DNA from 2 places in the Planococcus sp. APC 3900 genome. Region 2 is predicted to be linked to the other one. Evidence: predicted binding sites of a transcription regulator. Region 2 holds the regulator's gene; the other holds the start of a gene.
What was found. The regulator LexA, encoded in region 2, represses DNA repair genes until DNA is damaged. The targets are predictions, from matches to a motif close to CGAACATATGTTCG.

Region 1 (22,962 bases), on a different contig from region 2:
AAGAAGCGTTTTTGGCCATTTTCAGCATCAGCTACTTCGAATTCCAATTCAAAATCTTCATGGCCGTTGTACTCGGAATGGTCAATCACCAGAAGCCCATCCAGATAGTCGAACTCTGCACGATGAGTGGTCAATGTGCCGATCGATTCTAATTGCGCCAATGGAATATCCATTTCCTGCAGGGCAAGCGAAACTTCAGGTGCTTCAAAAGTCTTTAATTCCAGCATGCGGCGCGCTTGTTCTCTGGTCAATTTATCAGTGATTTCGTAATGTCCGACTGGCGCCGGAATCTTTAACGTACATTCGAAGCGCCCCTGTTTATTGCGGATGCGAAGAGCGCCGAGCTTGTTCTTCAATTGAAAGTCGGGCGTGTCAAAATAATGGTTGTGCTGGGTTTTAGGCCCGTTGTGGAAAGCAGAAAAATCCTTCAGTAAACGCATGTATTCTTCTTTAGTGAGCATGTTTTTAAATTCGATTTCAAGTTCTTTTGTCATAAGATGCACCTCTCTAGTAACTTCATTATCGGATAGTTTAGCGCAAACTGCAACGAATGGCAGAGCTGTGTTAAAATATCATTATCAGGAAGCCAGAGAGGATGTATGAATTTGCATAAATTAGTAGCTGTATCTAAGACTGAAATTACCGACAATGAAATAGAATTCATTATTGAAGAAACAGAACCTGTCGAAGCAATTGAAGCTTCTGGCCAAATGCTGACAGATTCCGACAACCAGGCGTTTGTCTACTTGTTGGATACGGGTACTGACTATATATATGTTCAATTTGATATACATACATGGCCGGCGTTGACTAAAGCGCTTCAGCTTAAAAGCGTCCCCCTTTTAACGTGGGGCAAGCAAGTTATGCCTTTGGCTAATTTCCACGACGAACTATGGATGCTGGTGGAGAATATAGAAGGCAATGACAATTATGGTGAAGCGTTCCGCATCGCTGTTGAACAGGCATTTCATGAGGCACTTGCTTCAAGATCTTAAAGAGAAGTGAGGAGGACCGGAAATGGGTCAATGGAATCGATTTTTAGCACCATATAAACAAGCCGTAGATGAATTGAAAGTGAAATTTAAAGGAATGCGCAGCCAATTTGAAAATGGCAATACAAATTCACCAATCGAGTTTGTTACAGGCCGAGTCAAGCCTCTAGCGAGTATCTATGACAAGACGCTGGAAAAAGGCATCCCGTTCGAGCCTTCTGAACAATTGGCCCACCAGTTGCAGGACATTGCCGGAATCCGGATGATGTGCCAATTTGTCGGTGACATTGAAACGGTAGTCAGTCTGCTCAGACAACGCAAGGATCTGCGCATTGTTGAAGAAAAAGATTATATTTCCAATGAAAAGCAAAGCGGTTACCGGTCTTATCATGTCATCGTAGAATATCCGGTCCAGACCATTGATGGGGAACAGCTGATTTTGGCTGAAATCCAAATACGTACTTTAGCGATGAATTTCTGGGCCTCGATTGAGCATTCCTTGAATTACAAATATAAAGGTGTTTTTCCGGAAGAGATAAAGAATCGCCTGCAGCGAGCGGCGGAAGCCGCGTTCCAATTGGACGAGGAAATGTCGCAAATCCGGGATGAAATTCAGGAAGCCCAAGCTTATTTTACTGAATTTAAGGAATCGCCTGGAACCCATTTCCGAACCGACAGAGAAGGAGGTCGATCTGAAAGATGAAGTTTTATATTATATCGAGAACGGACAAATTATCCAATGAATTGATGGCCACTGCAAAGAATTACCTGGAGGACTTTGGGATGGAATGGAACGAAGAGGCACCGGATGTTGTCTTATCGATTGGTGGAGACGGCACGCTTCTTCACGCCTTCCATAAATACAGTGAAAAACTGGCGGATGTAGCTTTTGTCGGGATACATACGGGCCATCTTGGTTTTTATGCCGACTGGAAGCCGATCGAAATCGAAAAATTGGTTTTATCGATTGCCAAAAAAGATTATGAAGTGATCGAATATCCATTGCTTGAGGTTAGCATCCACTATCAGAACCTCGATGAGCCGGCTGTTTATCTGGCGTTGAATGAGTCAACTGTGAAATCTCCGGATGTCACATTGGTGATGGATGTCTTTTTGAATGAAAGCCATTTTGAGCGTTTCAGAGGAGACGGCCTGTGCATGTCGACGCCTTCTGGCAGTACGGCCTACAACAAAGCGCTTGGCGGGGCGATCATCCATCCGTCCTTGCAGGCGATGCAATTGACGGAGATGGCCTCCATCAATAACCGGGTTTTCCGCACAGTCGGTTCACCATTGGTTTTGCCTGCGCATCACAGATGTGCGTTGCGCCCGGTCAAGGCGCCGGATTTCATGGTGACAGTTGACCATCTGCAATTGCTTCATAAAGATGTAAAATCAATCGAATACAAAGTGGCCAGCGAAAAAGTCCGTTTTGCCAGATTCCGTTCATTCCCGTTCTGGCAGCGTGTCCACGACTCCTTCATTGACAGCGAGCTTTCAGATTGAACGCCATGAAACCTTTTCAACTGACGTATACTGCTGAAAGCCAAAGCCTGCTGCGTGAAGCATTGGGAGAATGGGGCATCTCCAAACGAACGTTGGCTTCCGTCAAGTATGGCGGCGGACAAATTTTAGTGAATGGTGCAGAGGTAACGGTCAGGCATCCCCTTGAAAAAGGCGATGCGGTGACCGTTATTTTTCCGAACGAAGAACATGGCAAGGGCCTGCTGGCAGAAGACGGGAACCTGGATATTGTCTACGAGGATGATGCTTTGCTGATTGTCGAGAAACCCCCTTTGCAGAACACGATTCCTTCTCGCGAGCATCCCTTTGGAAGCCTGGCCAATATTGTAGCCAAGCACTTTAATGACCACGGAATCCCTTCGACTTTGCACATTGCCACACGGTTGGACCGCGATACGTCCGGCCTTGTCTGTATTGCAAAAAACCGCCACATCCATCATATGATCTCCATGCAGCAGCAGGAGAAGAAGATGAAGCGGCGGTATGAGGCCTTGGTTCATGGGCTTGTAGAAAAGGACGAATTTACAATAACGGCTCCGATTGGACGGAAAAATACAAGCATCATTGAACGGGAAGTCCGTGAAGACGGGCAATTTGCGGAAACCGAAGTACGGGTGATTAAAAGGCTTCCCGATTATTCGCATATCAGCCTCCAGTTGAATACTGGAAGGACCCATCAGATCCGTGTGCATTTAGCCCATATCGGCCACCCTTTAGTTGGAGATGATTTGTACGGCGGCAAAAGGGAACGGTTGGACCGCCAGGCGCTTCACTGTACGGAATTGGAATTGATCCATCCGGTTTCCGGAGAGAAATTGTTTTTCAGTTCTTCGTTGAATGAGGACATGCAGGCATTGGTTTAATTGTAGATGTGAAAACGGTCGGGTTGGTAGGGCTGCTGAGATGGAACAGAGACGATTTCTTTTTCGGGATAGCGAAATGCCGTCAAGGCACCGCCGAACACACAGCCGGTATCGATATTAACGGTCCGGTTGATGACATAAGGTTCAGCGGTCGGCGTATGGCCATAGACCACCCACTTCGTTCCTTTGTATGTTTTAGCCCAGTCGCGCCGGATAGGGCGCCCGTCGGCATGGAATCTGCCTGTGATGTCACCATACAGCACAAAAACCGCGATGCCTTTGCTCAGCGGCTTGCCGATCATTTCAGCCTTTAAACCCGCGTGGGCGACAATCAAATCATGTTCAAGCTGCTGATAATGAGGAAGCTGCTCATAGAAATGGATATAGCGTTTCCGGAACTGCTGCCTTTCCTGTTTGGGCATCTGTTCCCATTCGGCGACAGTCATTTCCAGTCCATGGGCAAGCTGAACATTATGCCCTTTGAAAAAACGGAAAAGTTTATTGCAATGATTTCCAGGGGAATAGTAAAGGATGCCTTCATCCTGCATGGCGAACAGTAGGCGCAGGACGTTCAACGACTCTGATCCACGGTCCATCGCATCACCGACAAACGCCAGCTTTCTGTTTTCAGGATGGATGAATACATCGCCCTGTTTCTGGTAACCTAAGCGTTCGACGAGCTGCAATAGTTCTTGGTAGCAGCCATGGATGTCGCCGATGATATCGTATTTCAAGTAAACCACCTCTTTAATGAAAAATTTACTATACAGTTCTATAGTGAAGCGTATAGACTACTATAGCAAGCAGACACAATCCTCGAAAGGAGGGGGTATACATGATGGAAGAAAAAGTTATACGTGATGAGGAAATGAACGACGCATTGTTCAATGAATTGCTTATCCGCGGAGATGTTAAAGAATTCCGTGATGAGTTTTTATCGCACCATCCATACGACCAGGCAAGTTTTTATGAAAAGGCGGATTCCGCCACTAGGCAAGTGCTGTATCAGTATCTCTCTCCTAAAGAGATGGCAGATCTCTTTGAAGCAATCGAAGTGGACGATGATGATTACGAAGATTTGTTCCGCGAGATGGATGCTAGTTATGCCGCTGATCTCTTGTCCTATATGTACACGGATGACGCGGTCGATGTCTTAAACGAATTGAATAAAGAACAAGTCGCCAGTTACTTGACGATTATGGACAAAGACTCGGCGCAGCAAATTAAAGACTTGCTGCATTATGAGGAATATACTGCAGGTTCCATTATGACGACGGAGTTTGTGGCTATCCCGAAAAACTCCACTGTCCGTTCCGCGATGAACATTCTTCGCAATGCCGCTCCGAATGCGGAAACCATCTATTATGTGTTTGTGGTAGATGATGATCAAAAGCTTTCAGGCATCGTGACGTTGCGTGATTTGATTCTGGCGGAAGAAGATACTCTGATCAGCTCCATCATGAATGACCGGGTCGTCAGTGTCTCTGTCAGCGAAGACCAGGAAGAAGTGGCACGGATGATCAAAGATTATGATTTCCTGGCCATGCCGGTTGTCGATTATCAGCACCATCTGCTCGGCATCATCACCGTCGATGACATCATTGACGTGCTGGAAGAAGAAGCATCAGATGACTACTCCAAACTGGCCGCTGTCTCGGATATGGACACGTTTGACAAAGGATCCTTTACCGCGGCTAAAAAACGGCTGCCTTGGTTGATTTTATTGACGTTCCTTGGAATGCTGACGGCTAACCTCATGGGTATGTTCGAAGCGACATTGGATCAGGTAGCGTTGCTTGCTGTCTTTATTCCGCTTATTGCGGGAATGGCAGGGAACAGCGGAACTCAAGCTTTGGCCGTAGCAGTCCGTGGGATTGCGACAGGAGACATCGAAGAAGAAAGCAAGATCAAGCTGTTGTTCCGGGAAGCCGGCACAGGTCTGATTACAGGCGTGGTCTGTGGCATCGTAGTGGTAGGCTTAGTGTACTTCTGGAAAGGTGAATTGCTGATCGGTGTATTGGTCGGAACCGCTGTTTCCAGCTCTATTTTTGTGGCGACTCTTGCGGGTTCGTTCATTCCATTATTGATTCACCGGATGAAGATTGATCCGGCTGTCGCTTCAGGACCCTTTATCACTACTTTAAATGACATCATTTCCATTTTGATTTATTTAGGTTTAGCGACAACGTTCCTAGGCAGCCTCTAGAAAAGTGCGAATTGCACTTTTCTTTTTTGTGATGTATTATTAGTACCAGGTAATAATAACAGATGCAGGAGGAATGGACATGTCAATATCATTAGAAGGAAAGACTTTTGTCATTATGGGAGTAGCCAACAAGCGGAGCATCGCTTGGGGAATCGCACGTTCGTTGGATCAATCGGGAGCTAACCTGATTTTCACTTATGCAGGTGAGCGCTTTGAAAAATCTGTGCGTGATTTGGTGGCTACGTTGGATGGCAACCACGAACTGATTTTGCCATGTGATGTGACAAATGACGAAGCTGTAGCAGAATGCTTTACGGCCATTAAAGAACAGGTAGGCACCATCCATGGACTTGCGCATTGCATCGCTTTCGCGAAGAACGAGGAACTGGCAGGAGATTTTTCGGATACGTCAAGAGACGGATTCTTGCTGGCACAAAACATCAGTGCATACTCATTGACCAATATTGCCAAAAACGCCAAGCCATTGATGGCTGAAGGCGGAAGCATTGTAGCTTTGACATACATCGGCGGCGAGCGCGTTATGCCGAATTACAATGTCATGGGCGTTGCAAAAGCTTCTCTTGAAATGTCGGTGCGTTATTTAGCAGCAGATCTGGGGCGTCATGGAATTCGTGTCAATGCGATTTCTTCAGGTCCGATTCGTACACTTTCTTCTAAAGGAGTCAGTGATTTCAATTCGATTTTGCATGAAATCGAAGAAAAAGCGCCACTGCGCCGCAACACTACACCGGAAGAAGTGGGCGATACAGCATCATTCCTCTTCAGCGACATGTCTCGCGGGATTACAGGAGAAACCATCCATGTAGACAGCGGATACCATATCCTTTAAAGAACACAAAAAAACAGGGCGACCAGATTAGCGGTCGTCCTGTTTTTTCATGTCTGCAAAACCATCAATTAACGACTTTTTCCATCGATTTGTGGGGGATTCCCGCATCCATGAATTCTTCTGATGTCACTTCATAGCCAATATTTTCATAAAAGGAGATAGCGTGGGTCTGGGCATTCAATTTAAGTCTGAAAATCCCGTTTGTCCGTGCATACTCTTCCATCTCGTTCATCATCATGACACCGATATGCTGTCCACGGTACTCGGGGAGCACGCATACCCGTTCGACTTTGCCGAGGCCTGCTTCTACTTCCCGCATCCGTCCGGCAGCAATCGGCTGTTCAAGCTGATAGCCGACAAAATGAATGGCACTGTCATCGTATTCATCCATTTCAAGATGAACCGGAACTTTCTGCTCTTCCACAAAAACTTTTCTGCGGATATCAAAGGCCTGTTCTTTTTCCAATTGGTTTTCGGTTATTTTTACTTTCAGCACTTATTGATCATCTCCAGTTAATCGGAATGTCTCGTAGACCGTCCATGAACCATCTTCCAATTGATAAAGTAAATGAATGCGGTCAATCATTTCATCGTGGTCGATGCCTGCCATCTTCAATTGGGCAAAAACATCGGCATGTTCGGTATCAGACAATTTCTGTCCAATCGTAACATGCGGTACGAAAGAATGCTTCGGCATACCGCCAAAGAAATCGGAATGTAAGTCTTCATGCAACGCTGAGATATCAGCATTCGGTTCCACTTTGAAATACAAAGTATTGGTGACCGGAGAAAATGTGCTGACACGCGTCGCGTGCAATTTAAACGGTTTATGGCGTTTGGCGATGTTCTGCATTTCTGCCGCAACGTCTTTTATTTTTGATGCGTCCGCCTCAAATGGATCTTTTAATGTCATGTGAGGGGTGATCAGTTCATAATGCGGATCATAGCGTTTTCTGTATGAGTTTGCGATATCCTGCAATTTTTTTGAAGGAAAAGCTGCTACTCCATATTTCATCCTAATGACCTCCTTGTCTGTAATGACCATTTCTCTGAATGCCCCCAGTTAGTCGTGGTGCCTCATCAGCTTCTACATACCGAAGTTCTGAATCAATGCACGCCGCAAATCTGGCTGCCAATGCTTCCAAGTATGGTCTCCATCAAATTCTTCATAAAAGATCGAAAACCCTTTATTTTTCATTAAATTATTTAATTTCCGGTTAGGTTCAACAAAATCTTCCGTTCCGCCATTGCTTAGTTTGACTGCTGTTTCTTCTTTTCCGATGACGTGGTAAACGGTGAAAGAATTGGCTGAATTAAAGGCTTCGACTGCTTTCAGCATGTCTTCGCCGACTTTTGGCGACTGCAGAATGACGCGGCCGAATATATTCGGGTATTTCAAAGCTGCCATCAGCGATACTGTTGCAGCCAGCGAATCCCCAATCAATGCACGGCCCATGCCGACCTGATAGGTCGGGTATTTTTCATCCAGGAAAGGCACCAGCTCATGTGCTAAAAAGCGCACGTATGCACCATGCTGTTCACCGGTCGGTTCGTATTTTTTATTGCGGTCGGACACGCTCTTATAAGGCACGCCGACCACGATGATATTTTCGATTTCCTGATTCGCCAATAACTCATCTACGACACGCGGAATCCGCCCTAATTGAAAATAATCCTTGCCATCTGAAGCGATGACCAGTGTGTATTTGTACAAGGGTGAAAAATTGGAAGGAAGGTAGACAAGCAATTGCATGTCTTCTTGAAGTTCCTTGCTGTAAATGGATAAATCTTCTACCTTTCCAGTAGTCATTTATATGCCTCCTCTAGTGGTTTGTAAGAAAATTGTACCATACTGGATGGACAAGGTATAATGGGAAAAGAACACCAAGACTATAGAAGGAAGGGGTTTTTGATTATGGATGGCGGAAGATTTCGAGTACATTCGGACGAAGTGACGAAAGCGACGCACGAGGCGTTGGAGCGAAGAGGCGTCACCAATGAAGACATAGCTAAAATCGTTTTGGATATGCAATTGCCTTTCAATGAAGGACTGACAATTGAACATTGCATGGAATCCGTTGAAAGTGTTTTGCGCAAACGTGAAATGCAGCACGCCCTGCTTGTGGGAATTGAGTTGGATGAATTGGCAGAACAAGGGAAGTTATCCCGTCCACTCCAGCAGATCGTAGGAGCAGACGAAGGGCTTTTCGGGGTCGATGAAATGATCGGTTTAGGTGCAGTATTGACTTATGGAAGCATCGCTGTAACCACATTCGGCCATTTGGACAAAAACAAAACTGGAATTATCCATAAGCTTGATACGAAATACGGCGGCCAAGTCCACACATTCCTGGATGACCTGGTAGCAAGTGTTGCGGCATGTGCATCGGCACGGATTGCCCACCGGACGCGTGACCTTGAAGAACAGGGGCGGACTTTTGAAGATCTGGCGCCGGGAGAAACAACTCCTGAAACTCATGTAGAAGGTGCTGAAACTTGATTCGAGTTTTCTAAATGTTCTCTATGTAAGCGGTTGTATTTCCTGAAATGCATTGAAAGTAGTAAGAAAGACATGCTATTATGAAAAGGAAACACAAAATACGAATTGAGCAAAGGGGAGGTCACTTTATGTTGAAGAAGAAATTTGGTTTATTTGCTGCAGTAACTCTTGCAGGATCTGTATTTTTGGCAGGCTGTGGAGATGACGCAGCAACAGAACCCGAAGGAGAAGGCGGTGGCGGGGCTTCAGATCCCGAATTCCTCAGCATCTTGACGGGCGGAACAACAGGAACATACTATCCGCTTGGTGGCGCGATGGCTACGATCGTTGAAAATGAAACGGGCTTGGACACGACTGCTGAAGTTTCCCAGGCTTCCGCTGCAAACATGACTGCACTTGCTGATGGAGCGGCGCAGATTGCGTTTGTTCAAACGGATACAGCCTTCTACGCAGCTGAAGGATCGAACATGTTCGAAGGGGAAAAGATTGATACCGTTTCCGCTATCGGTGCGCTTTACCCGGAAACCATCCAATTGGTCACAACTTCAAATTCAGGAATTGCTTCTTTTGATGACTTGGCTGGGAAGAAAATCTCTGTAGGTGCCCCTGGATCTGGGACTTATATTAATGCTGAACAATTACTGGAAATCCATGGCATGACGATGGAAGACATCGATGCTCAAAATCTTGATTTTGGGGAATCACAAGAAAGCCTGCAGTCAGGACAAATTGATGCGGCATTCATCACTGCCGGGACACCGACAGGCGCTGTTGAAAGCCTTAGCGCAACTTCAGACGTAGTGATTGTACCTGTCGAACAGGATAAAGCGGATGCATTGATCGAAAAATATCCTTACTATGCAAATGATGTTGTACCATCCGGCACTTACGGATTGGCTGAAGAAGTTCCGACTGTTTCTGTATTGGCTATGTTAGTGGTACAAAACGAACTTTCAGAAGACTTGGTGTACGACATCACTAAAGCGATCTATGAAAACACAGATCAAATCCAGCACGCTAAAGCGGAATTGATCAAAGCTGAAACGGCTCTTGATGGAATCGGAATCGATATCCATCCTGGAGCACAGAAGTATTTCGACGAAGCAAAGTAATTGAATGAGCGAACAACTGACGGTAAAGCGAAAGCTCTGCCGTCAGTTCTTTGTTTTCAAGATGGAGGAGAATGGACGATGCAGTTTCCCCGGATACAGAAGTTTCTTCCGTTAATGATTGCCCTCATCTTAATCAGCTCCTTGATCGCATTCACCCCATTCCAGAAGAATTATGTGTTTACCGATAACGAGACTGAAAAAATAACGGCTTATGTGCCGGTCAAAAGCCGGTTTTTCCAATTGATCTATACCCATTCGATCCATTTGTCAGAAGTCATTGAAAGTTATAAAGTGATCGAGGATAACGCTTTAATGATGACAGAGCTTGAATATGAAGATTTTAATATTGGCATGCCCTCAAATGCAGGAGAAGGCGAGACCTTTGTCGAAAAGGACGGTAAATACTTTATCAAGAATATGACAAGGGAACTGCCCGAATTTCGGCTGTTCGTCGGAGATGTGGATGCCGGTTTATCATTCAGAACAAAAGGACAGAAGATTGATTTGAAAAAAACGCTTGAAAGAGGGAAGTCGTATACTTTTAGGGTAGAACGCTTATCCCTGTTTCAACTAAGACAAGGAGTGAGAATTGATGAGCGATAAATTGTCTCCAGAAGAACGCGAACAGCAAAAGCTTCCGCCGGAAGATGAATCTTACATCTCGGAAGAAAAACAGAAGGAAATTCTACAGAAATACGATCCTGAATCCAATACGCGGGATTTAAGCGGAATCATTAAGCATGTGGTCTTTTTCGGGTTATTAGCTTTTTCTTTATTCCAGCTTTATACCGCTATTTTCGGGCAATATACCGCTTATATTCAGCGGTCTGTCCACTTAGGGTTTGCATTATCTTTGATCTTCATATTATTCCCGGCCAGAAAGCGCAAAGGAATCCGGCATAAAGTGGCCTGGTATGATTATATTCTGGCGCTGCTTTCAATTGGCGTAGCTGCCTACTGGCCAATCATGTATGATGATTTGGTGTTCCGTCTCGGACGGGTCACTGAACTGGATTTGATTGTCGGGATTTTAGCGATCCTGCTGACGCTTGAAGCAACTCGGCGGGCCGTGGGTATGCCGATTACCGTCATTGCCAGTTTATTTTTGGCCTATGCCTTTTTCGGGCCTTACTTCCCGAGCTTCCTGCGCCATAGAGGACAGGATCTGGATTCGATCGTCCAGCTCATGTTCTATACCACAGATGGCATACTGGGAACGCCAATCAGCGTTTCAGCCACCTTTATCTTTACGTTCCTGTTGTTCGGTTCGTTCCTGGTGAAGACCGGGGTCGGACAGTATTTCAATGATCTGGCTGTATCCTTGGCCGGTCATTTGACTGGGGGGCCTGCGAAAGTGGCCATCTTCTCCAGTGCGTTGCAGGGGACCATTTCCGGGAGTTCTGTGGCCAACGTAGTAACTTCAGGTTCCTATACTATTCCGATGATGAAAAAACTGGGATATAAGAAGGAATTTGCCGGAGGCGTAGAGGCAGCAGCTTCGACAGGCGGACAATTGATGCCGCCGATCATGGGTGCTGCAGCCTTCCTGATGGTGGAGTTTATCGGAGGAGTTACCTACTGGGAAATTGCGAAAGCAGCTGCAATACCGGCTCTTTTGTATTTCACAGGAGTTTGGATCATGACTCATTTTGAAGCCAAGCGGATTGGACTGAAAGGCCTTTCGCCTGAAGAAATGCCAAACCGCAAGGAAGTTGTGAAAAAGATTTATCTCTTGCTGCCGATTATCGCCATCATCGTTTTCTTGTTGATCGGCATTCCAACCATGCAGGCAGCACTTTACGGGATTCTGTTGACGATTTTCGTCAGTGCTTTTAATAAAGAAACACGCTTGAACTTTAAAGATATCATTTTAGCGCTTGTTGATGGGGCACGAACGGCTTTAGCTGTTGCAGCGGCAACAGCCGCCGCCGGAATCATCGTCGGCGTCGTTGTGAAGACCGGCCTTGGCCTGAGTCTGGCAAATGGGCTGGTTTCAGCTTCAGGAGGAAATATCCTGCTGACCTTGTTCTTCACCATGCTGGCAGCGATTGTTCTCGGAATGGGGTCACCGACAACTGCCAATTATGTCATCACCTCTACGATAGCGGCACCAGCCATTATCACGTTGTTGATGATGGATGAGCCGGTTGGAGCGGCAGTACCGCTGGTGGTCGCTTTATCTGCCCATCTATTCGTGTTCTACTTCGGGATCATTGCCGATATTACACCGCCTGTTGCGCTTGCAGCATTTGCAGCTTCAGGGATTTCAGGTGGCGAACCGATCAAGACTGGTTTTATTGCAGCCAAATTGGCGGCCGCGGCGTTTATCATTCCGTATATGTTTGTGTTGTCACCCGCTCTGCTGATGATCGATACCACTTGGCCTGAGCTGATCTGGGTACTGATTACAGCATTGACAGGGATGATTGCCATCGGAGCAGGATTGATCGGTTATTGGTATCGCAAGCTGAACTGGCTTGAACGCATCCTGGCATTCGCAACCGGATTAGCTTTGATTTATCCGGAGGGCTTGTCTGATACGATTGGTGCCATTGCCTTTGTTATTCTATTTGGAATCCAGTGGCTGGCGCGCGATAAAAAGCCTGCCAAAACTGTAGAAGCATAATAAACTATGAAAAAACCGGTCGGGCTGATGCCTGGCCGGTTTTCTTTTGGCTAAAAAACGAAAAAAGCCATCACCCGAAGGCGATGACTTTTTCAAAGCAAACTTTGTTCCTAAAGCTTGCAGTGGGTTTGGCACCCATTGATTCCTGCAAATCGGGAACAGCAATTTCCAACTGTTTTCCGGTGCGCTGATAAGAATGATGGATGTCAAATCTTTTACTGCACTTATCATAATACGCATACCGGCAAATGTAAAGTTGTTAGAAAATTGAATGATCCATAAGGCGGGGCATTCAATTTTTTTAAATCTTTTTTATAGTTGAAGCATAGAAACGGTTGGATTTTTTTAGAATATCGCTTTTGCTATGCAGTTCAGATCCAGTGAACCGCATGGCAGAAGTTTATTTTTTTAAAAAGGATTGCCGTTACGATCATCGTGGTATAGAATAAGAACATACGTTCCCTTTTGAGAGGTGAGAGTGATGAAAGCACTTGAATTGCCAGAACGTCATATCTTTTGTATTGATATGTGCAGTTTCTATGCCAGCGTCTCGGCGGTAGAACTGGGACTCGATCCGTTGGAAGTTTGTCTTGCAGTGGTGGGAAACCAGGAACGGAAAGGAAGTGTGGTTTTAGCGGCATCGCCTATGATGAAAAAGCGTTTTAGTGTGAGAACTGGCACACGGCTTTTTGAAATTCCGAACCATCCGGATATTTTACTGATTGAACCTAAAATGAAGCTTTATTTGGAAAAATCGATGGCCATTACTGAGCTGTTGGGCAGCTACGTGCCAAAAGAATCGATTCATGTTTACAGTGTAGACGAGAGTTTTATTGAACTGACAGGGACAGAGAAGTTGTGGGGGCCTCCTGAACAGACAATGCGCCGCATCCAACAGGAATTGCTGGACTGTTTCAAACTGCCTTCTTCGGTGGGGGGAGGGCCAAATATGCTGCTGGCAAAGTTGGCTCTCGATTTGGAGGCGAAAGAAACGGGTTTTGCCAATTGGACATATGCCGATGTGCCGAAAAAGTTATGGCCAGTGGCGCCTCTCAGTAAAATGTGGGGCATCGGCTCTCGGATGGAAAAAACCTTAAACAGCATGGGGATTTTCTGTATTGGAGATTTGGCCTGTACAGACGTCTCTCTTTTGGAGGAGCGCTTTGGGATTATGGGCAATCAACTCCACCAACACGCCAATGGCATCGACTTGTCGGATTTAGGTGCGCCTTTGGTGGAGGGACAGGTCAGTTACGGAAAAGGACAGATTTTATATCGCGATTACATAGAAGAAAAAGACATCATGACGATTATTCTGGAAATGTGTGAAGATGTTGCGATGCGTACGCGTAAAGCTCACCGCATGGGGCGGACAATTCACTTGAGTGTTGTTTACAGCAAGTCCGTATTCGGCGGCGGATTCTCCCGTTCGCGCTCTATTGACGAAGCAACGAATGATACGCTGAAAATTTATCGCGTCTGCCAGGAGATTTTTCATGAGCATTTCCAACATAAACCGGTTCGCCAGATTTCGTTGTCCATCAGCAATCTGGAAGAAGAGTCGTCGATGCAGTTAAGTCTGTTCGATGAAAGGAAGTTTGAAAACAGGCGCTTGGGGAGTGCCATGGATGCCATCCGGAAAAAGTATGGCTATTCGGCTATCTATCGGGGCATCTCGGGCACACAGGCGGGCACCGCCATAGCGCGGACAAAATTGATCGGCGGACACAACAAAGAATAGGGGTGGTCCGATGAAACGCAATAAGTATTTAAAGACAGTCGGCGATATTAAAGATCGCGGGAACATTAAATGGACAGCCTTGATGCTGCCGGAACATGTCGAAATGATCCGGGAATGGTACGAGAAAGACGAACAAGTGCCAAAACCCGAGTTGAACGGAGACGACTTGCAGTTGATTCAGGAAGAGATGGAGATTGCGCTGAAGCGGCAATGCGAAGTTCTCATCCGCTGCTGGAAAGATGGTGCCATCGAGGCACACAGGGGGACGATTAAAAGCATTGATGGGAAAACTCGAATGTTGATTTATGAGGATCCATTCAAGCAGCGCAGACTGCCCGTGGATGAAATCGTGTCGATTGTGATGGTGGATTAAACCGGCAGGCATGGCCTAAAAAAGTGACAAAAAAGGATGATAAAATGAAACGGATGAATTTGTATTTTTTTGGTGAAGAGCACATAAGTTTTCAAGATGGCTTTTATTTTTACGGGATGAACTTACTGGGGATCGCCTTGCTGTTTTTGATGCAGTTTTGATGTTGAAGATAAAGATGAATAGGATTTCAAATTTGGTGCGGGAGCTTTATGCATCCCGTTTTTTGTGATACAAAAAAACCGCGCAGCCTAAATGGCTGTGCGGTTCTTCATCGTACTATATGATTCCTACTGGGCTCGAACCAGCGACCTCTACCCTGTCAAGGTAGCGCTCTCCCAGCTGAGCTAAGGAATCTCAATTTCCAGGACAAATATAAGTATAGCTTGTCCACGGAAAAAGTCAATAGTTTTTGGAGAAGAAAAATAAGCGCTGTATTTCCCTTTATCCGTCCCGCCGGAGCACTGTCAGGGCATGCGAAAATACGCTGCATTTCATCGACGACACAGCCGGAAGAAGGCCCCATAAAGAACTGTTGTCCTACTGTCCAACCCCTCTGAAACCGGCGTCTTGCGCTTCTTGTTCTGTACAGAACCATTCTTCGGGATTGGTTTGTTCATAAGAAGAATCACTCGGCATGTGATAGATTTTATTGCCGTTGCGGTTGATATTTCCTTTGATTTCACAATCACCGTCTATTGGCTCTTCAGTGGAAGGACGGGCATTTCCGGAAGATTCCTGTCCAAATGCTTCTGAATTGAAGCCCCGGTCGGTGGAATAGTTTTCGTATTGCCAAATTCCTGCTTCCTCATCTTTGGCGATTTGCTCCGCTTTTTCAAAATCATCCAGGTAACGGGTATTTGGAGGGAAGACATAGGCAACCCGGGCCAGTCCAGACTCCAGCATCTGTTCCTGAACACTTTCGCCATCGACGTAGATATAAGCCAGCAAGCGGTCATAATCGTCAAAACGGTCGCCGACGTCAAACTCGATCGAGACATCGCCTGATTCGATCAGCCGTTTGTTTTCTTCTGTCGCTTCTTTGCCAAGAGGCTGTTCACCCAGGCGCGGGTGATTGGTTTCCGGCGTATCCATCAACAAGTAGCGGACAGTGACTTCTTCGCCTTCATAAATGATTTTTATGGTATCGCCATCAATGACCTGCGTCACTTCCACATCGATCCGGTCGGTTGTGCCGGATGTATCAGTCGATTCCAGCATGCCGCATCCTGAAAGAAAGAATAAGGCCAGCAGCATAAGTTTTAGTTTCATAGGATCCCTGCTTTCGTTTCCATTATTATATGGATAATTAGGCTTTCTGGCAATGCGACAGCGGTTAGCGGATTTGGGTTCAGCTATAACTGTCCGGGAAATTTGCATAATAAAACGCCTCGATCAATTGTAAATTGAACAAGGCGTTTTCTATGTATTGCAGCGGCAAAAGTCGTGTGTAAGTTTCAGCAATTAAAAAGCTGACTCCGTCTGATTTGAAGTTTCTTCATAGTATAAAATGGATTCTTCCGTAACGCTTTCTAACTTTTCTTTATTGACGCCTACTTCTAATTGTCCTGTGAAAATAGGCTCCCACCAATTCGTTTGTTCATTCATGTTGTTTCCTCCTCAGGATGTAATGGTATTGTTTGACTATTCTATACCCCTAAAGGTTACACTGATAAACACAGGGCATAAAAAAGCCGAAAGGCCATAAAAGGGGAGATTTTTTATGATTTCAATTGGCATCATTGGAACAGGAATTGTTGGTGAACGCATCATCAAACAGCTTCAGCAGGAAAAACAAGTGGAAATAAAAATGGTCTATGACCAGCAGGCAGAACGCCTCGAAGAAATCAGCGAAGCCTATGGAATCCCTGCAGCAAAATCAGTAGAGGACGTGTTGCATTCAGATATCAATTGGGTATATATTGCGACACCGCCCGCCTTTCATTCGGAAATCGCTGAACTGGCAGCCAGTGCGGGCATCAATATCCTCTGCGAAAAACCGTTGGCTCATGACGTGGAAGATGGCGAAGCAATGGTCAAGTCTGTTGCAGACAATCGTGTGCAGACGGCCATGCATTTCCCGCTGATGTATAAACCGGAAATCCGCGAAATGGCCAAGCGCATCAAGAACGGACAGATTGGAAAAGTGGTACGGATCGAGCTCCAGACATTTTTCCCGGATTGGCCGAGGTTGTGGCAACAAAATCCATGGATTGCTTCAAGAAGCCAAGGAGGCTTTGTCCGTGAAGTCTTTCCCCATTATTTTCAATTGATGAACCGTCTTTTCGGTGAGTTGTCGTTTACTTCCCATCACATCACCTATCCGGAAGACGCAGAAAAATGCGAAACGGGATTGATTGCGCATGGCTTGACTCAAGAACAAATTCCGTTCTTGTTGACGGGAATCAGCGGCATCGGCCAACAAGAGAACTTGCAGTTTAAAATATACGGCGAAACTGGAGTTCTGACATTGGAGAATTGGTCGGATCTTTATGAATCAGAAAAAGGCCAAGAGCGGCGATTGATCAGTGGATTTGAAAATGTACCATCACTTTTCACAGAAATGGATAGCCAATCGACTCTTTTGGTTAATTTTGAAGAAGGCCTGGTCATCCAACGCTATATCGATTATTTATTGACTGAATAAGTGTTCATTTTTTGAATTCAAGAACTCCATTGGTATAATGAAAACACTTGAGGGAGGTTGGAAAATGAATTTTACAGCAAATGACGTAGAACAGATGATTGAAGAACAACGTGATTATTACTATACGGGTGCCACAAAATCAACGGACTTTCGGATTGAACAATTGCACCGCTTGAAAAGCGTAATCCAATCCCATGAAACCGACGTAATTGAAGCTTTGAAGAAAGACCTGGGCAAAAGTGAATTTGAAGCCTATGCAACCGAAGTAGGCTTTGTGCTCGACAGCATCGGCAGCATGGCGAAAAATTTGGAAGACTGGATGAAGCCTGAACAAGTCAAGACGCCGATTCATCTTCAGCCGTCGAAAAGCTTTGTCATCCGTGAACCATACGGCTCTGTCCTGATTATCGGTCCTTTCAACTATCCGTTCCAATTGGTGATGGAGCCATTGATCGGGGCTATTATCGGCGGAAACTGTGCAGTGGTCAAGCCATCTGAAGCAACGCCTCATGTGGCGAAAATCATCCGCACCATTATTGAAGAAACGTTTCCTACCTATTACATTCGTGTGGTTGAAGGCGAACGTGAAGAAGTGACGGCGTTGATCCATGCATCATTCGATTATATTTTCTTCACGGGCAGCGTCAATGTCGGGAAAGTCATCATGAAAGCGGCATCGGAACGATTGACTCCCATAACTTTGGAGCTTGGCGGCAAAAGCCCGGCAATTGTAGACCAGACGGCGAACTTGGACCTGGCTGCCAAACGGATTGCCTGGGGCAAACTGATGAATACCGGCCAGACCTGTGTAGCGCCTGATTACATTTGTGTGCATGAATCGGTTAAAGAAGAATTCCTGAAAAAATTAACGAAGACGATACAGAAGTTTTACGGAAAAGATGCGCAGCAAAGCAAAGATTACGGGCGCATTGTCAATACCCAACATTTTGACCGCTTAGCGGAAATTGTGAATAAGGAAGCTGATCACGTCATTTACGGCGGCAAAATGGACCGTGATGATTTGTATATCGAACCGGTTCTTTTGGACAATGTCAATTGGGACAGCCCATCGATGGAAGATGAAATTTTCGGACCGGTTTTGCCGATCATCACATATACGGATCTTCCATTGCTGTTGCGCCAAATCCGTAAATTGCCGAAGCCTTTGTCGGCGTACTTGTTCTCTGAAAACGACCGTGCTGTCCGGTTCTTCCTGGATCAATTGCCATTTGGCGGCGGCTGCATCAACGATACGGTATCGCATGTGGGCAGCTCGTATTTGCCATTCGGCGGCATCGGTACATCGGGAGTTAATTCCTACCACGGAAAATCCAGTTTTGAAACTTTTACACATGCCAAATCGATTCTAAAGAAATCAACTAAATTATCAACAAACCTGGTCTTCCCGCCTTATAAAAACAAAGCGAAGTGGATCAAAACAGTATTGAAATAAGCGGCCTTCGGGTCGCTTATTTCTTTTTTGTCTACTTGCTTGCGCTTTTCGTAGTGTCCAGACTCCAACAGCCAGCCCCTCGAGTCGCTTCAGCCTTCCCGACAATGGCAAAGAACGCCATTACCAGGAAGGCTTCCAGCGCTTGTCGGAGCTAAACGGCTGCTTGCGCTTTTCGTGATATCCAGACTCCAACAGCCAGCCCCTCGAGTCGCTTCAGCCTTCCCGACAATGGCAAAGAACGCCATTACCGGGAAGACTTCCAGCGCTTGTCGGGGCTAAACGGCTGCTTGCACTTTTCTTAAATCTGCTATTATAAGTATCAAGAGGTGATTGCAGTGGCAGAACGCATTTTAATTGTGGAAGATGAGAAAAGCATTGCACGTGTATTGGAATTGGAATTGAAATTTGAAGGATATGAAACAGGGGTTGCCCATACAGGATCAGAAGGATTGATTCAATTTCGGGAACAGGACTGGGATTTGGTGCTGCTCGATTTGATGTTGCCGGAAATTCATGGACTGGATGTCTTAAAACGAATCCGTTCTTCTGATGCAGCGATTCCGGTTATTTTATTGACGGCTAAAAACGATGTGAAAGATAAAGTGGCCGGATTGGATTTAGGGGCAAATGATTATGTCACCAAACCTTTTGAAATAGAAGAATTGTTGGCCCGGATCCGTGCTTGCTTGCGCTTGGTGAATGGCAACGGCAATTCTTCACTCCATCGTTTCCAGGAGCTGGAGATGAATGAAAGCACACGTGACGTCAGACGTAACGGCCGTGCCATCGAATTGACGCCGCGTGAATTTGATCTTTTGCTGTATCTGATTAAAAATCCACAGCAGGTGCTCAGCCGCGAACAAGTGTTGAATGCAGTGTGGGGCTATGATTATTACGGCGACACCAATGTCATCGATGTCTATATCCGTTACTTGCGGAAGAAAGTGGACGCTGGTGAAAACTCGACTTACATCCAGACGGTTCGCGGAGTCGGCTATGTCTTGAAGGAGCAAGGCCATGAAGCTGAAAAATAAAATCCACATTTCCTCCACTTTACTGATGCTGGTTATTTTACTGGTGCTGGCTTTTGTCATTTATTTTTCGTTCAGCCAATTGACGTATTCATCGGAAGTCAATCAACTGCAGTCGGAAACAAACGCTCTTGTGGCGAAGTTCAATGAAACTGAAACCTCAGATCCGAGCAATGTACTACGAGCGTATGTGCCTGTCAACGGACTTGTGAAGGTCACAGTTCCAGAAGGCAAGCAGCCTTCACCTATCCAATCTCCGACAGTGACTGTGAAACTTCCTGCAGAGTTGGAAGGCCAGTCCGGAACAGTGAAAGTGGATGACGAGCGCTTTGCGTATGTAAAAGCGCCGATTATCTGGACAGATGGCCAAGTGGCGGAAGTGACGGTCGCGCAGTCACTGCGGGAAACGACCAATAACTTGAATACGCTTCGTTTAGTTTTGATTGCGGGAACTTTGCTCGCGATGATTCCAGTTGTCATTTCCAGTGTCGTTCTGGGGAAAATCGTGACACAGCCGATCACCAACTTAACGAATACCATGACACGCATCCAGCGCAATGGCCAGTTTGAAAGACTTCCGATAGAAGGGAAGTCTCAGGATGAATTGACACAGATGGGCAATACCTTCAATGAAATGATGAGTCTATTGGAAGAAAACTATTCCAAGCAGGAAGAGTTTGTTTCGAATGCATCGCATGAACTGAAGACACCGCTGACAGTCATCGGAAGTTACGCCAAGCTGCTGCAGCGGCAGGGCATGCAGGATGAAAAAATTGCGGAAGAAAGTGTGGCCGCCATCCGTGCAGAAACCGATCGCATGAAAGCGTTGATCGAGCAATTGCTGCACATTGCCCGCCGAAGCGAATCCCAGGTGGAGTGGACACAGGTGGATGCACTTGACCTATTGGAGCAGACCGTCACTGCCATGAACACTTCCTACGAACGTGAATTCAAGTTGATCACAAGTGAGCAGTCTCTGCCAGTCGTCACCGATATCGCGAAGTTCAAGCAATTGCTGTATATCCTGTTGGACAATGCCCGAAAATACAGCTCGGAAAAAGTAGAAGTGGTGGCCAGAAAGAACGGTGACACCATCATCCAGGTTCGCGACACGGGAATCGGCATTCCAAAAGAAGCTGTGCCCTATGTCTTTGAACGTTTTTACCGAGTGGATAAAGCCAGAAACCGTGAAACTGGCGGGTTTGGTTTAGGGCTCTCGTTAGCGAAGCAACTAGCCGATTCCTTGAAAGTCCGAATCGAGCTGGAAAGCATTGAACAGCTTGGTACGACAGTATCCATCATTTTCTCAGAGAATTTTAATGTTGATGAAGTACACTCGAAGCAGGAGGGATTGTGATGCGAAAATGGATTTTGATGGCGTCAGCGACAATCTTGTTTGGAGTGGGGGTTTTGGCTTTTCTTCTGTTTCCTCGTTCTGGACCTGATATTTCAGCAAAGCAGGCCAATGAAACCGTAATCAGCCTGTACGGGGGGGAAGTGGAACAGACTATAGAAGAAGGTGACGCTTACCGGGTCGAATTCGTGCGGCCGGATGGACGTTATCTAGCTTTGGTCAACCGTCAGAACGGGCAAGTGGAGACCATGGAATTGCTTCATAAAACAGAAGCAGTCAAGGAATTGACGGAACATCAAGCACAGGAAATGGCGTTGAAGAATGCTTCGGGTACGATTGACGGCATCAACTATAACAAAGAGCGCAATGAATACGAGGTCAAGGTAAAGGAAGAAACCCAAGTTTCGACGGTCATCTTATCTGCGGAAACAGGAGAGGTACGGAAAATCAGCCAGGAGCCGATTAAAGCGGCACCGCCTGCAGAAGAACCGGAAGCAGAACCTGAAAGAATCATTACAAGAGACGCCGCGATCAAACTGGCTAAAAAAACATTGACCGGCGAAGTGCAAGAAGCTGAGTTTGTAGAAACTGGAGACGGCGGATATTACTTGGTTGAAATTGAGAATGAACAGACTGACCAAGAAGCAACAATCCAGATTCATGCGATCCGGGGGGATACCATGACCGTTGAGTGGGACGATTGACTCTGAGAACACTATCATGGATTTCTCATCAAATTCTCATAAACCCTTAATCTTCTGCTCAGAACAGAAGGTTATTGTAAGAGTAACAACAAATGAGGAGGAGAAATTACATGAAGAAATTAATTTACATTCCAGTCGCAGCAGGGGTTTTAGCTTTTGGGGGCATCGTTTTAGCTAACTCGGAAACGCCGGCAGCCAATCCGGCAGCCAAAACCGGAACGGTGACCAACGAAGTGCAGAAATCATCAACACCTGAAGAAATGCTCAGCTTTGAAGAAATCTCAGCAAAAGCATTGGAGTTGGCAAATGGACGCATTACTGATATCGAGTTGGACAAAGATGACCGTAAAGCTCATTACGAAGTGGATGTCGACTTTGAAGGGTATGAATATGATTTTGAATTCGACGCCTACACTGGAGAAGTGCTGGAACATAAACGCGAAAAAGACAGAAATGATGATGTAAAGCAATCCAGCACAGCAGTTTCACCGGCAAGCACAAAGACAGCGGACAGCAAATCAGGCAATCAGGCAGTTTCAAACAAAGACTTGATCGGTTCGGATAAAGCGATTGAAGCGGCTTTGGCGGTCGTAAGCGGGACTGTGGAAGGATTTGAACTCGAAACGGATGACGGATTTGCTTATTACGAAATCGAAATCAAAGATGGACGCTCAGAACATGACGTCGACGTCAATGCAAAAGACGGTTCTATCTTGAAAGTCGATTCGGATTTTGATGATGATGACAACGATGACGACTGGGATTGATTACAGCATGCATCTGAATAACAGGCTGGAATAGAAAAGACAGGAAGGGGAATCGATCCCTTCCTGTTTTTGTTTAAATCGTTTTTATAGGCAAAAGAATTGTGGCGGTTGTTCCGACGCCTTCTTTACTTGAAATCGTCAAGGAACCTTTGTGTTCTTGGATAATCTTTTGGGAAACAATCAATCCGAGGCCAGTACCACTGGCTTTAGTGGTGTAAAAAG
Region 2 (8,085 bases):
GGACAACTTAATTTGGCAACTTTTATCAGCGCAAATAAAGTTTCTGTAGTCTTTCAATTCACCACGGCGCCCCATAATCCTTGCTTTTTCAGCAGTGATGATTCTTTTCAATTCAATACTATAAGCTTCTTTAACCATAGTAACCTCCTAATATTAGTGAATTGATATTATTAGTATCCATATTATTCTAACAATATTTTCTGTTACTTGCAGATTCAAAAGAAATAAATATTTCAGAGTGATAGAAATTGTTTACTATTATATAGAAAGAACTTATATGTCGAGAAGTATATATTGCCCAACTGGAGTTTTAAAAATTGCCCAACTTTTGCCCAATTATCCAACTCCAAATATACACAAATAAACAAAACAGATTTACAAGAACGCTATTCTATCAGTGGTTTAGAATCAGTGAAATCGGATAAAAACACCAGGTATATAATCCGCACAAGCGTCCACCCGTGGGAACGCGAGCAATACTTGAAGATGTACTAAAAATTACCTTAAGCCGTTGGTGCTGCAAAGCGCCAACGGCTTTTTTCTGTTTTCCGTCGAGTCCAGAAAGAGAAAATGAAAAAAAATAATGGAAATTGAAAACTAATAGAAACTTATTCGTGTGCTAAAGCGACTAATTGGCAATGACCTGGCAGACTGAGATATTAAAAAGTTTTTTTAAAAAAAAAGTTAATATTTGACTATGTTGCTGATTAGTAAAAGAGGAGGAATCATTATGTTCATGATCTTATACGCAATTCTAATTTCTCTCTGGATCACGTCTTTAGTCGCTTTCGGAAAATCATACATCCGTTACCACAAAGATGAGCGTGCTTATGAAGAAAGCCACCGCGTCGATTCTTGATCAGCAGAATGCTTCACGGTTGAGAATTGAGTGATTCTCGTTGATGGTGGAATATCTGTGTGTGTTTCCTGTTAAAGGGATTCCGGCTTCAATTGCTCCTCAAATAATTGGCGAAGCATTTCAACGGAGTTTTTAACAGAAGCAGGCCACGAGATTAAAGAACAGTATGCCGTTTGGAATTTAGTGAACTGGTCGGGTGTGATTCTTACTGTCTTGGAAGAAAGCGTGATAGAAATAGAGCCTAGGCTGATGGAAGTTAACGAGCAGGCTCTCTTCGATGGAATCATTAAAATAAGTGAACTGGAGCAAAGAACCTCGGATTTACTGAACCGTTTCGGAGATATTGAAAGAACCCTGCTGATTCGTCGTACAGACATCTTTACTCTGCTCGAAAATGAATGGATAGGCATGGGCATTGAAGACACCTTGAAACTGGCTAAACGGCCATTAGAATATAAATTATTTAAACAATCAACATTGGAAAAGATACTGAAGAGACCGATAAATGAAATTTTTGTCGATTGGAGCCTCAAAGCCGATAAAGGTTATGCTGTTCTGACTCTGCAGAAAAGTAAACATGAAAACAGTTTCTCCTCGGAGATGCTGTTTTTTATGTGCTGGCAAAGAAAGATTCCAGAGGCAAGCGGATATCTCCTTGTCTTGCTGTTGCTTGAAAATATCCTGATTCTAACTAAACAGGCTTTGTGAAATTTATGATGAAAATATGCAGAGTATGCGAAGAATACCTTTTTTTATAGTTTACAGCCGGCGAATTAAGGTTATAATTAGTTGCAGCCTGAAAAGTTAATAACTCATACTGAATTTTTCTTTCTCTTGAAAGAAGAAGGATTTTGTGGGAGGCGATTAATTTGAGGAAAATCCAAGGACTTTCGAATCTTGTAGAATATTTGGAATCAGTGAATTATCCATTGGCTGCAGAGCAGATTACAGATTTAATGTCGAAAAGAAAGATTCCGCACCGCAAAGCATTCCAAGACACTGTGATCTTTAATTTAGAACACATTGACTGGTGGATTGCTGAGCAGCAGAAACGATGATTAATTGATGAACATGCTTGAGTAAAAGAAATAACCTTGTCGTCCGTTCTGCAAAGAACGAACTGCGAGGTTATTCTTTTTTGGTAACTTTATACACTTTTTTGCGTCTACTGTTATAATAGTCTAAAAACGGAGGGGGAATCGGCTATGCGCTTTTTAATGTCTATCATTGTTTTTTTAATCTTCTTTTCGTTTGCAGGCATTGGCACATATGTTATCGGACCCGATTTGTCGACCGACCGGCTGGTTGCCGAGGCGACAGAAGAGCTTCGGAACAACGGGCAAATGGAAAAAGTGGTGGAATATGTTGAAAGTGATCCACAAATGCTTGAATATGTAGAAGAAGCCAAAATTGCAGAGGAAGAGAGTATGCCTTTGCCATTTGAAACAACTGGAGATGCGGCGGGTACAGTCATCAAAAAGGTCGGCATTGCGGATCTGGCTAAAATGAAATCGGGAATTGAAGATGGCACGATGTCAGCAGACGAAGTGATTCAGAAGCTTGAAGAGGATTTGAATGAAGAAGAGCTGCTTGCCCTGAAAGTGATCGTATACAAGGAATTATACAAACAGCAATAATAAAGGATATATGCTAAACTGAGTCACGAAGATAAAGTAAAAGTTTAAAGGAGGCTATTGCATGAAACCGTTTCGCGTAGAGTTTTATTTTGATCAAGGCAATACCATCGTACACAATGTCCAGGCTGTAGATAAAGAATCGGCATTAAGCAAGATTCCTTCCAATGGCACTTATGAAATTTCAGATGAACAAACAGGCAATATTTATCGCATTACTATCAATTTAGTTAAATATATTATCGTCAGCGAACTGTAGAAGATTTTTTCTCGGCAAGCTGCACTTAAGGTGTTGCTTGCGCAACTCCTTTTTTTAAAAGATTTTTTGCATGACAATTCGATTGGGAGGCAAATGAATGGAATTCAGAGGATCGAGTGCTTACGAGGAAAAAGATTTTTTGAAGAACTTTCTGCAAAGAAGAAATCGGGCGGAGAGCCCTAATAACAGCATTGAAAAACCAATAATCTATGGGTTGCTTGGCAACTTTCAAAACCAGGATATACTCGATTTAGGATGTGGAGATGCCTTATTCGGAAAAGAACTGTTGGAAGCAGGAGCGCATTATTATCATGGTGTAGAAGGGTCTGAAGAAATGATCGGCTTAGCGGCTGCAAATTTGGAGGGTGTCAATGCCGATCTGACATTGGCAATTATGGAGTCATTTGTCTTTCCTGAAAATACCTATGACATCGTCTCCTCTCGATTAGCCATCCATTATTTACCGGAAGTGGACGAACTATTCCGAAATGTATATGAATCCTTAAAAGCTGAGGGGAAATTTGTATTTAGTGTGCAGCATCCACTGACGACCTCATCTTTTTCAAGTAAAATGTCAGGAGAAAAAAGAAGCAATTGGCTGGTGGACGATTACTTTAAAGAAGGGGAACGGCACGAACCGTGGATCGATAAAATTGTCGTCAAGCATCACCGGACCATTGAAAGCTATTTTACTTCTTTGACAAAGGCGGGATTTAGCGTAACGAATGTTCGGGAAGGGAAGCCCGAACGTCAATATTTCAGTTCTGATGAAGAGTATAGTAGGAGAATGAGAATTCCTGTAATTTTAGCTTTCAGCTGTCATAAACGCTAAATCGAAATTGTTTACATAATAAAAATATCCATTAAAAAAAACCAGGGATTTCCCCGGTTTTTTTTTAATGGATTTGGCGGTAAACGCCTACAACTTTACCAAGAATCGATACTTGGTCTACAATGATCGGATCCATTGATGAATTTTCAGGCTGAAGACGGAAATAATTTTCTTCTCGGAAGAAGCGTTTGACTGTTGCTTCATCCTCAGTCGTCATTGCGACAACAATGTCCCCATTATCCGCGGTCTGCTGCTGCTTAACCACTACATAATCTCCGTTCAAAATTCCGGCTTCGATCATACTTTCACCCATGATCTCCAGCATGAAGATGTGATCATCTTCAGTGCCATAACTTTGCGGAAGCGGGAAATACTCTTCCACGTTCTCAATTGCTGTAATAGGAACACCGGCAGTTACTTTACCGATCAAAGGAACATGCAATACCGGACTTTTATCGATTAACGCTTCATCAGTGCTTATTACTTCAATGGCTCTCGGCTTGGTGGGATCCCGTCTGATCAAGCCTTTGCTTTCAAGACGTGCTAAATGTCCATGTACAGTCGAACTGGATGCAAGACCGACTGCCTCACCGATTTCGCGTACGGATGGCGGATAGCCTTTCAGCCGAACTTCCTCTTTTATAAATGACAGAATGTCTTCCTGGCGTTTGGATACTTTTTTCAACAGTTTCACCTCATTTGAGTAATTCTACTTGATTTCTACCAATAGTATACCAACTCGGGCATTGAAATGCAAACATAGGTTCGAATTTTATTCTTGACAAAAACACCTGTTCGCATTAATATGAGAACATACATTCCGAACACAAATTCTTAGGAGGCGGTTCAAATGACATTCATTCGACAAAATACTTATCTTATCGCATTTTTCTCATTAATTGTGGTATTTACTTTTTACGCCATACTGTCCCATAATACAAACAGTACATCAATGAGCCAAGTTGAAATAGAAGAAGGCGATACGCTTTGGACTTTAGCTGAATCTTTCAGTGGCGCGACTCCCCATCATGAATGGATAGAGGAGATTATGAAAGAAAACAACCTTTCTACTCCAAAAATCATTGCAGGACAATCCCTTAAGATTCCAAGCGACCAATTGAAATTTGCTCCTGATGAGACCATTAAATTTGCAGGTGATACTGAATGAAGAAAAATGCATTAATTTATTGCCGTGTCAGCACGACCAAAGATACGCAGGAATCCTCCCTTGAGAGACAGGAAGAAGAACTGATGAAATTCGCGTTTGAACAATCTTATAAAGTGGATGGTGTATACACCGATCAGCACAGTGGATACGAGATGGATCGTGACGGTCTGCTTGAAATGCTTAATTGCATTAAGGGAGACAAAATCGATGCCGTTTTTATTCAGGATGAAACGCGTTTGGGCAGAGGGCACGCACGTATTGCTCTTTTGCATGTCATGAAGAAATATGGCGTGGAAGTTTATACCTTATCGGATATGGGGCCAATAGCCCTTAATGATATGGATGACATGGTGCTTGAAATTCTGGCAATCGTTGAAGAATATCAGCGCAAAATACATAATGCCAAAATCAAGCGGGGCATGAAACGCGCTGTGGAAAATGGCTATAAACCGGAAAAAAATCTAAAAGGCAAAGGCAATCCTGATGGGCGTGAACGCTTGGATCTGCCTATCGATCAAATTGTCAGCCTGAAAACTAATGGGCTGACTTTCAGTGAAATTGCTGTAACCTTGCAAGGATTCGGCTACCAAGCGAGCAAGGCGACGGTTCATCGGCGATATAAGGAATACGAAAAGCTGATGAAAGACTAAAACATTGCAGAAACCTTACTTTTTTTGTACCATATGAAAAGAAGAAAGGTGGATGTCTATGTTATCACCAGACAAATTAACTAGAATTAATGAACTATCACGTAAATCGAAAACGACTGGATTATCCAAAGAAGAAGCAAAAGAACAATCTTCTTTGCGCCAGGAATATTTGCAAACGTTCCGTAAAACGATGCGTGGAACAATTGAAAATGTAAAAGTAATTGACCCGAATGGGAACGACGTAACGCCAGAAAAGGTCAAAAATATTCGAGAGAATAAGTATTTGAATTAAATACTTATTCTCTTTTTCATTGTATTCTTTTCTATTGTTGACTAAACTAGAAAGGGATTATATTTTTGTTTGAGAGAGGATGTTACTATGTCAACCCACGCAGATCAACTTGCAGTGACAACAATTCGTACACTTTCCATCGATGCAATCGAAAAAGCAAATTCTGGTCATCCAGGATTGCCAATGGGCGCAGCTCCAATGGCATATACTTTGTGGACTAAGCATATGAACCACAATCCAAAAAATCCGGATTGGTTTAACCGTGACCGTTTTGTGTTATCCGCTGGACATGGTTCCATGCTTCTATACAGTTTGCTTCATTTAAGCGGCTATGGTTTAGAAATGGATGAAATCAAAAACTTCCGTCAATGGGATTCAAAAACACCTGGACATCCCGAATATGGCCACACTACAGGCGTTGAAGCAACGACCGGTCCACTTGGACAGGGAATTGGTATGGCGGTCGGTATGGCAATGGCTGAGCGTCATTTAGCGGCTACTTACAATAAAGAAGGAATGAATATCGTCGATCACAACACTTTCGCTTTATGCGGTGATGGAGATTTGATGGAAGGCGTTGCCGGAGAAGCTATTTCTCTTGCGGGCCACTTGAAATTAAACAAATTGGTTGTTCTATATGATAGCAACGACATTTCGTTGGACGGTCCACTTGGCAAGAGTTTCTCTGAAAATGTTCAAAAACGTTTTGAATCATACGGCTGGAACTATTTGCGCGTAGATGATGGCAATGTATTGGACGACTTATCAGAAAAAATCGCACAAGCCAAAGAATCTTCAGACAAACCGACATTAATCGAAGTCAAAACCGTTATCGGTTACGGAGCTCCGAACAAATCAGGTAAAGCAGATGCACACGGCGCGCCGCTTGGTGAAGATGAAATGAAATTGGTTAAAGAATACTACGAGTGGACTTTCGATCAAGATTTCCATGTGCCGGAGGAAGTATATGAAACTTTCCAACAGGCAACTGAAGAGCTTGGGGCAAAAGCTGAGTCAAAATGGAACGAATTGTATTCACAATACGAATCAGCACATCCGGAATTGGCGGAACAATTGCAGATGGCGATCCGTGGTGATCTTCCAGAGAACTTTGATGCAGAGTTCCCGACATATGAATTCGGTAAGAAACAAGCAACTCGTTCTTCTTCAGGAGATATGATCAATGCAATCGCTAAAACAGTTCCTTCCTTCTTCGGAGGCAGTGCTGACCTTGCTGGATCCAACAAAACGAACATCAAAGGCGCTGGCGATTTTGACGCTGAACATCCTGAAGGACGCAATATCTGGTTTGGTGTGCGTGAATTTGCAATGGGAGCAGCCTTAAACGGTATGGCTCTTCATGGCGGACTTCATGTCTTCGGCGGAACGTTCTTCGTCTTCAGTGATTATGTCCGTCCAGCAATCCGTCTGGCTGCATTAATGGGGCTTCCTGTCACTTATGTCTTCACACATGATAGCGTAGCTGTAGGCGAAGATGGCCCAACACATGAACCGGTTGAACATTTGGCTTCTCTTCGTGCAATGCCGAACTTGAGCGTTGTTCGTCCCGCTGATGCCAACGAAACAAAAGCGGCATGGCGTTTGGCGTTGACGGCGAAAACTACACCGACTTTATTGGTTCTTTCTCGTCAGGACTTGCCAATTTTGGAAAATAGCGCAGAACTTGCAGAAGCTGGCGTGGAGAAGGGTGCATACGTTGTGTCCCCTGCTGAAAATCCACAAGCGCTATTGCTTGCGACTGGATCGGAAGTTAGCTTGGCTGTAGCTGCACAAAAGCAATTGGCTGAAGAAGGAATTGCGGTTTCTGTCGTTTCAATGCCATCATGGGATCGTTTTGAAAAACAGGATAAAGAATACAAGCAATCCGTCATTCCAAGAACTGTCAAGAAACGCCTGGCTATTGAAGTCGGTACTTCATTCGGTTGGGATCGCTATACAGGCGACGAAGGCGATATTCTTGCAATCGACCGTTTCGGTGCAAGTGCACCGGGAGAACGCATCATGGAAGAGTTCGGCTTCACAGCTGACAATGTTGCAAACAAAGTGAAAAACTTAATCAACGAAAACTAATATGGAAGGGCTGTCCCAAAAGATCATGAAAAATGACTTTTAGTGGGCAGCCTCTTTTTTATTTGATGAGCAGTGGAAAAGGTGAAGTTTCACTTTATCCCGCTTTAACGGGCAGTATGGTCTCCTGCTTTGACAAGCAGGAGATCCACTGACCGTAAAAGTCCGATTGGTTCAACTAACAATCAGTAAGGGGGAGAGACCCCTACTGATTGAAGTTTCACTTTATCCCGCTTTAACGGGCAGTATGGTCTCCTGCTTTGACAAGCAGGAGATCCACTGACCGTAAAAGTCCGATTGGTT

Region 1: QMA04_RS05615 (Y-family DNA polymerase) is a predicted target of LexA. The motif match lies at 13,122-13,135, and genes of this name have one in related genera.

What each region holds. Positions count from the first base shown of each region.
Region 1 is NZ_JASDCT010000002.1:316,904-339,865, forward strand. Features, by position in the region: gene QMA04_RS05540 (CYTH domain-containing protein) at 1-494, opposite strand, end outside; gene QMA04_RS05545 (UPF0738 family protein) at 600-995, shown strand; gene yjbM (GTP diphosphokinase) at 1,018-1,695, shown strand; gene QMA04_RS05555 (NAD kinase) at 1,692-2,498, shown strand; gene QMA04_RS05560 (RluA family pseudouridine synthase) at 2,504-3,379, shown strand; gene prpE (bis(5'-nucleosyl)-tetraphosphatase PrpE) at 3,376-4,113, opposite strand; gene mgtE (magnesium transporter) at 4,215-5,585, shown strand; gene fabI (enoyl-ACP reductase FabI) at 5,665-6,435, shown strand; gene QMA04_RS05580 (GNAT family N-acetyltransferase) at 6,500-6,931, opposite strand; gene QMA04_RS05585 (YjcG family protein) at 6,932-7,450, opposite strand; gene QMA04_RS05590 (alpha/beta hydrolase) at 7,523-8,245, opposite strand; gene QMA04_RS05595 (phosphatidylglycerophosphatase A family protein) at 8,351-8,935, shown strand; gene QMA04_RS05600 (TAXI family TRAP transporter solute-binding subunit) at 9,064-10,047, shown strand; gene QMA04_RS05605 (DUF1850 domain-containing protein) at 10,126-10,650, shown strand; gene QMA04_RS05610 (TRAP transporter permease) at 10,640-12,673, shown strand; gene QMA04_RS05615 (Y-family DNA polymerase) at 13,155-14,414, shown strand; gene QMA04_RS05620 (YolD-like family protein) at 14,425-14,787, shown strand; tRNA gene QMA04_RS05625 (tRNA-Val) at 15,069-15,141, opposite strand; gene QMA04_RS05630 (thermonuclease family protein) at 15,325-16,056, opposite strand; gene QMA04_RS05635 (hypothetical protein) at 16,249-16,392, opposite strand; gene QMA04_RS05640 (Gfo/Idh/MocA family protein) at 16,508-17,431, shown strand; gene QMA04_RS05645 (aldehyde dehydrogenase) at 17,496-18,884, shown strand; gene QMA04_RS05650 (response regulator transcription factor) at 19,220-19,918, shown strand; gene QMA04_RS05655 (sensor histidine kinase) at 19,902-21,272, shown strand; gene QMA04_RS05660 (PepSY domain-containing protein) at 21,272-21,973, shown strand; gene QMA04_RS05665 (PepSY domain-containing protein) at 22,084-22,740, shown strand; gene QMA04_RS05670 (ATP-binding protein) at 22,814-22,962, opposite strand, start outside.
Region 2 is NZ_JASDCT010000015.1:618-8,702, forward strand. Features, by position in the region: partial or broken gene QMA04_RS17800 (hypothetical protein) at 1-138, opposite strand, end outside; gene QMA04_RS17805 (hypothetical protein) at 731-859, shown strand; gene QMA04_RS17810 (hypothetical protein) at 1,109-1,567, shown strand; gene QMA04_RS17815 (hypothetical protein) at 1,729-1,917, shown strand; gene QMA04_RS17820 (hypothetical protein) at 2,065-2,496, shown strand; gene QMA04_RS17825 (hypothetical protein) at 2,558-2,752, shown strand; gene QMA04_RS17830 (class I SAM-dependent DNA methyltransferase) at 2,850-3,584, shown strand; gene lexA (transcriptional repressor LexA) at 3,649-4,269, opposite strand; gene yneA (cell division suppressor protein YneA) at 4,435-4,752, shown strand; gene QMA04_RS17845 (YneB family resolvase-like protein) at 4,749-5,402, shown strand; gene QMA04_RS17850 (DUF896 domain-containing protein) at 5,461-5,694, shown strand; gene tkt (transketolase) at 5,782-7,785, shown strand.